DNA from 2 places in the Arthrobacter sp. BPSS-3 genome. Region 1 is predicted to be linked to the other one. Evidence: predicted binding sites of a transcription regulator. Region 1 holds the regulator's gene; the other holds the start of a gene.

Region 1 (4,242 bases):
CTGATCCCGCTCATCGCCCACTCGCTGGACAGCGACAAGCCAACCCTGGTCTCCACGGCCACCCTGGCCCTGCAGACCCAGATCGTCGGCCGGGACCTGCCGCGGCTGCTCAAGGCCATCACCCCTGCCCTGAAGCGGCCCGTCAAGATTGCCCTGGTCAAGGGCCGGTCCAACTACGTGTGCCGGCACAAGCTCGAGGGTGGGTTCCCGTCCGAGGAACCCGCCGAGGGCCAGCTCTTCTCCCTGGGTGAGGACACCTCGGTCCCGCATTTCGCCGCCGCCATGGGCGGTCCGGCCTCGCAGCTGGGCCGGGAAGTGGTCCGGCTCCGGGAATGGGCCGAGGACACGGCCACCGGCGACCGCGACGAACTGCTCCCCGGCGTGACCGACCGCGCCTGGCGGCAGGTGTCCGTCACCGCCATGGAATGCCTCGGCGCGCAGAAGTGCCCGCTGGCCGCCGAATGCTTCAGCGAACTGGCGCGCCAGGACGCGGCGGACGCAGACGTCGTGGTCACCAACCACGCCATGCTGGCCGTGAGCGCCTTCGAGGGCCTGGCCGTGCTGCCCGAATACGACGTCGTCGTGGTGGACGAGGCGCACGAACTCCAGGACCGGGTCACCGGGGCTGTCTCCGGCCAGCTCTCCGTGGCCATGGTCCACGCCGCCGCCTCGGGCGCCCGCAAGCACACCGGCATCACCGTGGACGCGCTGAACAACGCCGCCGCGAACCTTGAGCTCGCCGTTGCTGGGGTTCCCGGCGGACTGATGCCCAACGGCCTGAACAGCGAACAGCTCGACTGCGTGGACCAGCTCCGGGACGCCTGCCGTGCGGCGCTCTCCGACTCCAAGGGAGACGGCTCCACCACGGCCGACGGCGGCCGGCAGCTGGCGCGCTCCCGGCTGATGGTGATCCTGGAGCTCTGCGAACGCCTGCTCGCGGCCCGCGAGAACCGCGAGGTGGTGTGGTTCTCGCGGCAGAGCACCTTCGACCCGCAGCAGGGCTACTCGCAGCCGGACGATTCGGCGCCCGTGCTGATCAACATCGCCCCGCTCAGCGTGGCCGGGCGGCTGCGGGAGGGCCTGTTCGCGGACCACACCGTGGTGCTGACCTCGGCCACCCTCGCCATCGGCTCGGCCTTCGAACCGGCCGCGGGGGGGCTGGGCCTGGTGGGCCCCGGCGCCCCGAGCTGGACCGGCGTCGACGTCGGGTCGCCGTTCGAATACCCCAAGCAGGGCATCCTCTACGTCGCCAAGCACCTGCCCAAACCGGGCCGGGGGACCGCGCCCGAGGCCCTGGACGAGCTCGAGAAGCTGATCCGCGCCTCCGGCGGCGGCGCGCTCTGCCTCTTCTCCTCCCGGCGCGCCGCGGAGGAGGCCGCCGACGCGCTCCGGCCGCGGCTGGGCCTCAGCATCCTCTGCCAGGGCGAATCCACCATGACCGCGCTGGTCAAGCAGTTCGCGGACGAACCGGACACCTGCCTCTTCGGCACCATGTCCCTGTGGCAGGGCGTTGACGTGCCCGGCAACTCCTGCCGGCTGGTGGTGATCGACCGGATCCCGTTCCCGCGGCCGGACGATCCGCTGATGACGGCCCGCTCCCGGGCCGTGGCGCAGGCCGGGGGCAACGGCTTCATGAGCGTCTCGGCCACGCACGCGGCGATCCGGCTGGCGCAGGGCGCGGGCCGGTTGATCCGGTCGACGTCGGACCGCGGCGTGGTGGCGGTGCTGGACTCACGGCTGTCCACCGAGCGTTACGGCGGCTTCCTCCGGGCCGCGCTGCCGCCGTTCTGGGCCACGACGGACCCGGCGGTGGCCGTGGCGTCGCTGGAGCGGCTCGCGAAAGAAGCCGCGCAGGGGTCGTAGGCCCCCGGGGCAGGGACGTTTTGGCGGGGTTTGGTGGCGCTCAGGCCTCGGCGTCCGGGCGGGGTGGGGGGGCTCAGGTCCGGGCGTTCAGCGCGTTCAGCCGGTCCCTGGCCGGCGGCGTTGCCCGCGCTACAGGGAGCGGAGGACCGAGACGACCTTGCCCATGATGACGGCGTGGTCGCCCAGAATCGGTTCATACTGGGTGTTCTGCGGCAGCAGCCAGGTGTGGCCGTCGCGCTGCCGGAACGTCTTGACCGTGGCTTCGTCATCGAGGAGGGCGGCCACGATGTCGCCGTTGACGGCGTCGTTCTGCCGGCGCACCACCACCCAGTCCCCGTCGCAGATCGCGGCGTCGATCATGGAGTCACCCGCGACCTTGAGCATGAACAGCTCACCGTGGCCCACGAGCTGGCGCGGCAGGGGGAGGACGTCCTCCACCACCTGGTCGGCCAGGATCGGACCACCGGCGGCGATCCGGCCCACAAACGGGACCATAGCCGTGTCCGTGGCGCTGGCCAGTTCCGACACCGCGAGTCCGCCGACGGCCTTCAGCCCGCGGGGCTGTTCGACGCCGGAAATCGGGGTGGACCCCTCGTCCAGGGTGAGCGGCATCAGGACTTCCATGGCGCGGGGACGCTTGGGGTCCCGGCGCAGGTAGCCCAGCTTCTCAAGCTGGGAGAGCTGGTGGGTCACGCTGGAGAGGCTGGCCAGCCCCACCGTGTCCCCGATCTCGCGCATCGACGGCGGATAGCCGTTGTCCGTCACGGACCGCTGGATGGTTTCGAGGATCTTTTTCTGACGGACGGTGAGGCTCTTGGGCGCCCGGGCAGACTGGGCGCCGCGCCGGGTTGCCCTCCCGCCGGTGGCTTGTGCTGCCATGGTCGCCGTGCCTTCCGTTCGTGGTGCGGATCCGTGGCCGGCGGACCGAGAGAAGCGGCCCGATTGCTGCGAATCCTAAAAATGTCAGTGCCTGCCGTTTGACTGCTCTTGATCACCGCTGGCGGGTGTTCGACAGGTTTCAGACTGCAGGTGCGGAGTGCGGGTCCCTCGAGGGACCGGTTCCGTGCTTCAAAAATAGGTCAGCCGCCGGCGTTTTTCAAACATTTGTTCTAGCGAGTCTCGACAGAGTTCGTTCATAGGTGCTAAAAAAAGAACAGCAAGATTCGAAGATGTGTTCGAAGATTGCGAGTGGAGAACCACGGCCGGCTTCGGCTTTGTGTTCGAAGCGAATGATGGTTCAGCCGGTTGGCGGCAGGTACGAGGAGTACGCCGGGCGGCAACGACAAGTCCAGGAGGGCTCAGTTCATGTCAGCAAGAAGCGCTTTCGCCGGTTCGCAGTTTTCCGACGCCGGAAGGCCGGCACTGTATCTCGTGCCGGATACCGCCACGGCCTTCTCCGGGGCGGTAGCTCCGTTCGCGGCCCCGGCCGACGCTTACGCGACCGCCGGGAGCGCGTCAGCTGTACGCCGGGCCCACTCTTCCGCCCAGGCTCCCTTGCGGCTGACCCGGCGGGGACGCTTCGTCTTCTTCGGACTGCCCCTGATCCTGCTCGCGGCCCTGCTGCTGTCCGTGGCCGGCTTCCTGACCGCGCCGGCGAAGGCCGCCGATTCCCCGGCATCGCTGGCGACCACCCCGACGGTCACCGTGACCGTGCAGCCCGGGGAGTCCCTGTGGACCATCGCCGGCACCGTCGACCCGAAACGGGATCCGCGGGACGTGGTCGCCGAGATCGTGCAGCTGAACAATCTCGACGCCGCACCGGTCCTGCCCGGCCAGCAGCTCTTCGTTCCGACCCCCTGAGCTGAATCCCCCGGGACGGAGCGTCCGCCGACCTCGGGATGGCCATTCGCCGTCCGCGGGATGGGCCATCGTTGGTCACGGTTTCGGGCCAGACAGTCCTCTCACTTAAACTGGGAACGTGACTGACCAGCTTGAGCGACTCAACCGACTTCCCCTCCGGACCAACCTGCGGGGCCTGCGCCCCTATGGTGCTCCCCAGCTGGACGTTCCGATTCTCCTGAACGTCAACGAGAACACCCATGGTGTCCCCGCCGACGTGCGGGCAGCGATCGCGGAGGCCGTCACCGAGGCGGCCGCCGGGCTCAACCGCTATCCGGACCGGGAGTTCACCGAACTCCGCGGGGCGCTGGCCGAATACCTTGGCCACGGGCTGGATGCCACGAACATCTGGGCCGCCAATGGTTCCAATGAGGTGCTGCAGCAGATTCTCCAGGCCTTCGGCGGTCCGGGCCGCAACGCCCTCGGTTTCCCTCCCACGTACTCCATGTACCCGCTGCTCGCTGCCGGAACGGACACCGGCTACGTCGCCGGCGTCCGCGGTGAGGGCTACAGCCTGACGGCCGAGTCCGCCGCCCGGCA
Region 2 (4,242 bases), on a different contig from region 1:
CCATTCGATCCTACGTTCTGCACAGAAACGGGCCCGGATTGACATGCAATCCGGGCCCGTATCGTTACGCGACGGAGGGCTCAGCCCCGCGCGAAGCCGGGGTCAGCTGAACTGCTGCTGCAGCCGCTTGATGGAGGCCACGTACGCCTTGGTGTCGTCGTACATGCCGTTCTTGCTCACCGAGTACTGGCCCTGGTAGTAACCGGCGATCGCGGTGTCCAGGTCCTTGCTGGTGCGGACGAGCTGGCGGATGATGGCGACGCCGGCCGTGGCGTTGTCGTACGGGTCCAGCAGGTTCAGCTTGCGGCCCACCAGGTCCGAGGCCCACTGTCCCGAGGACGGGATGACCTGCATGGTGCCAATGGCATTGGCGGGGGAAACCGAGCGCTGGTTGAAGCTGGACTCCTGGAAGGCAAAGGCCATGGCCAGGGACGGGTCGACGCCCATCCGGCGCGCGGTGTCCGCGACGATCTGCTTCATCTGCGCGGTGCTGGGGACCGGCGAGGCGTTCAGGATCGCCTTGTTCGCGTTGGCGGAGCTGACCACGGCCTCCGGGTAGCTGAAGCCGAGGAAGGTGCTCGGGACCAGCGGCGTGACCGTGGCCGGCGGCGTGCTGGAGCTCGGGGTGACCGTGGTGGAGGAACCCGCACCCGGGATGACCAGCTTGTTGCCCGGGTAGATGATGCTGCTCATGGTCAGCCGGTTCGCCGAGAGGATGTCGGCGAGCTTCACGCCGTTCTTAGCCGCGATACCGGAGAGGGTGTCGCCGGACTTCACGGTGTAGGAGCCGGAGGCGGGGGCCGGTGCCGGCGCGGGTGCGGACGGCGCGGGGGCCGCCACCGGGGCGGGGGCCGCCGGTGCCGGGGCGGCGGGGGCGGAGCCGCCACCCACCTTGATCTGCTGGCCCGGGTAGATAATCGAGCGCATGTTCAGCCCGTTCCAGTTCAGGACATCGGAGAGCTGGACGCCGCTGCGGGCGGCGATCGCGCTGAGGGTGTCGCCGGACTTCACGGTGTAGGACTGGCCGCCGGCGGGAGCGGGGGCCGGGGCCGACGGCGCGGCGGGGGGCTGGGGGGAGGCCACGGCGTTGCCGCTGAGCTTGATCTTCTGGCCCGGGTAGATGATCGTGTTCGGCTGCATGTTGTTCAGCTTCAGGACCTGGTAGGTGTCCAGGCCGAATTTGCCGGCGATCGCGCTGACGGTATCGCCGCGGGAAATCGTGTACTCGGTCGGGGCGGGCGCCTGGGCCGGCTGGAATGCCGCCGGGATGGTGGTGGAGACGGCGGCGGCCGGGATAATCGCGGACGGCAGGGCCTGGGCGGTGAGCCCGGCGGCCTGGGCCTTCATGGCGGCGGCCAAGGTGGCCGGGATGGCGCGCGGCCGGGATTCCGCGGCGGCCGGCTGGGCGATCGCCAGCGAAGACAGGACGACGGCGGGCAGGGCCGCCGTCGTGGCCGCGATCAGCGGGAGGCCGGGCCTAGGGGTTGGCTTCGGCGCACGGGACGTCGTCATGGGAAAGATCCTCTTCTCAGCGGCGAACGCTGCAGGTCAGGCCGGTGTTACTGGTGTTACCAGTGTGACTCTAGATACCCCAGTTACAAATGTGATCTATGTGAATCTCTCATGAATTGGGAAATAGCACAAGAACTGTTTGACATTCCGTAAAACCGTTTTGTGGGTGTGTCGTGGACGGGTGCTGCGGAGCGGGGTGAATTACCGTCCGGGACGCGGCTGACTAGGCGCAATACGTCCCGACATGGCACTCTTGACGCGTGAGTAATGTAGAAAGCCTTGTAGGCGAATGGCTGCCCCTGCCCGATGTTGCCGAGCTGCTGAATGTCTCCATCACCAAGGTTCATGCGCTGCTGGACGAGCGTGCGCTGGCGGCGATCCGGGTTGGAGAGCGCCGCATCCGCTCCGTGCCCGCGGCATTTATCCAGGACGGCCACGCGGTGGAAAGCCTCAAGGGCACCATTGTGGTCCTCTCCGACGCCGGTTATTCGGATGAGGAATTGATTACCTGGCTGTTCACCACGGACGAATCCCTGCGCGGCCGTCCGATCGACGCCCTCCGGGAGGGCCGCAAGACCGAGATCCGCCGGCGCGCCCAGACAATGGCCTGGTAGCGGACCGCAGGTTTCCGGATCCACTTTCAGCGTCAACGGCGAAGGCCGTGCCCGGGGCAGTCACTCTGCCCGGGGCACGGCCTTCGCTTTTTTGTTGCCGCTTTTGTTTCCGGTGCGGCTGTCGTCGCTGTTATTGCCGCTAACGCGCGTCAGGCCGCGCGGCTGACGGCTGCCTCGGCGAGCCGGCGCAGGGCCGTCTTCGGCAGCTCGTCCAGTTCCAGCGACTCCAGCGCGTCGAAGGCTGCCTGGCCGAACTCCTCGATCAGCGTCTCGGTAGCCTGCAGGGCCCCGCACTCGACGATGATCCGGCGGATCTCCTCGACGTCGTCGTCCCCCAGGCCGGGACTGCCCAGCCGGGCGTCGATGAACCCGGACTCCTCCGGGGTGGCCATCTCCAGGGCGAAGGCCACCAGAACGGTGCGCTTGCCCTCGCGGAGGTCATCGCCCGCGGGCTTGCCGGTGGTCACCGGGTCGCCGAACACGCCCAGGACGTCGTCGCGCAGCTGGAAGGCCTCGCCGAGCGGCAGGGCGAAGGCCGAGTACCCGCGCAGCAGGGCATCGGTGGCGCCGGCCAGCGCACCGCCCAGTGCCAGCGGATGCTCAGTGGAGTACTTGGCGGACTTGAACCGGATGATGGACTGCGCCCGGCTGACGGCACCGGCCCGGTCGCGGCGCGGCCCGGCGACCTCCTCGAGGATGTCCAGGTACTGGCCCGCCATGACCTCGGCGCGCATCAGGTTGAAGATGAGCCGGGCCCGGCTGCCGGCGGCGGCGCGGTTGCCGATCTCGGTGAAGGATTCCTCGCTGAAGGACAGGCACAGGTCGCCGGTGAGGATGGCCGCGGCGTGGCCGAAGCGTTCGGGATCGAGGGCCCAGCCCTGCTCGCCGTGCAGCTCGCTGAAGCGGCGGTGCACGCTGGGGCCGCCGCGCCGGGTGTCGGAGCGGTCAATGATGTCGTCGTGGATCAGCGCCGCCGCCTGGAACAGCTCCAGCGCCGAGCCCGCGGTGATCACCTCGGTGGCCGCGGCGTCCCCGCCGGCGCCCCGCCAGCCCCAGTAGCACATCAGCGCGCGGAGCCGCTTGCCGCCGGTGACCAGGTTGGAGATGGACCCCATCAGGGGGTCGATGTCCGGCGAGATGGTTGACATGATCGCGGCCCGCCCGGTCAGGAACTCGGTGAGCTTCCCGGCCACGGCGGCGACGTAGGCGGCCTGTTCGTCCCGGAGTTGTTCGGCCAGGCTCACTTGACGGACCCGGGGGCGACGTTGGCGCCGATGGTGAAGGTGGACACCCCGGAGGCCTCGACGACGGCGAGGTTAACGGTCTCGTTGTCGCCCCGGACGAAGTCCTTGGACGCCACGGCGCCGACCTTCTCGCCCGGGACGGCCTTGAACCCCTGGCCCTCCAGCTGCTGGGTGTAATAGGCGACGACGTCGGAGGACGGCGCAGATACCTTGCCCACCAGGGCGACGGTGGCGGGGGAGCCGGTCTTGTCGAAGCTGCTGGATTCCACCTTGGCGTTCGGCATCAGCGGCAGGAGCTGCTGCGGGAAGCCGGCCACCAGGGCACCCACGGTGGCGGAGGTGCCCGGCGTGGCGGACGGGCTCGGGGAGGCGGTGACGGAGGCAGTCGCGGTGGGTGCCGGAGCGGCCGGCGAGGATGCGGCCGGCGTTCCCGCCCCGGAGGTGCAGGCCGTCAGGGCCAGCAGGGCCCCTGCCGCGGCGACTGCGGCCACGGCCCGTGTACGCTCTCCAATTACCTTCACGAAGACATTCCTCCTGGTGTTGATGCCGGATCCAGCCTCCAGTTTAGTCAGGCCCAGCGGCTAGGATTGATCCGGTGGGGCAGGAGAGCGGCAGCAGTGCCGGAACGGGCAGCGGATCATCCGGCGGAACGGCGTTGAGCGCCGAAGCGCTGCGTGAGCTGCGCGGCAGCAGCATCCTGCACGTGGACATGGATGCCTTCTTCGTCTCGGTGGAGCTCCGGACCCGGCCCGAACTCAAGGGCAAGCCGGTGATCGTCGGTTACCCCGGGGAACGGTCCGTCGTCCTCTCCGCCTCCTACGAAGCACGCAAGTTCGGCGTCAAGTCGGCCATGCCGATGGCCCTCGCCGCAC

The links. The regulator LexA, encoded in region 1, represses DNA repair genes until DNA is damaged. The targets are predictions, from matches to a motif close to TCGAACANNTGTTCGA.
Region 2: a site for LexA is predicted at 1,640-1,655, ahead of ACFVY3_RS06050 (LysM peptidoglycan-binding domain-containing protein). Genes of this name have one in related genera too.

Annotation. Positions count from the first base shown of each region.
Region 1 is NZ_JBIMMV010000004.1:330,220-334,461, forward strand. Features, by position in the region: gene ACFVY3_RS08995 (ATP-dependent DNA helicase) at 1-1,863, shown strand, start outside; gene lexA (transcriptional repressor LexA) at 1,993-2,742, opposite strand; gene ACFVY3_RS09005 (LysM peptidoglycan-binding domain-containing protein) at 3,358-3,663, shown strand; gene ACFVY3_RS09010 (histidinol-phosphate transaminase) at 3,782-4,242, shown strand, end outside.
Region 2 is NZ_JBIMMV010000003.1:52,198-56,439, forward strand. Features, by position in the region: gene ACFVY3_RS06045 (PASTA domain-containing protein) at 1-4, opposite strand, end outside; gene ACFVY3_RS06050 (LysM peptidoglycan-binding domain-containing protein) at 103-1,512, opposite strand; gene ACFVY3_RS06055 (Rv2175c family DNA-binding protein) at 1,773-2,126, shown strand; gene ACFVY3_RS06060 (polyprenyl synthetase family protein) at 2,276-3,370, opposite strand; gene ACFVY3_RS06065 (hypothetical protein) at 3,367-3,891, opposite strand; gene dinB (DNA polymerase IV) at 4,026-4,242, shown strand, end outside.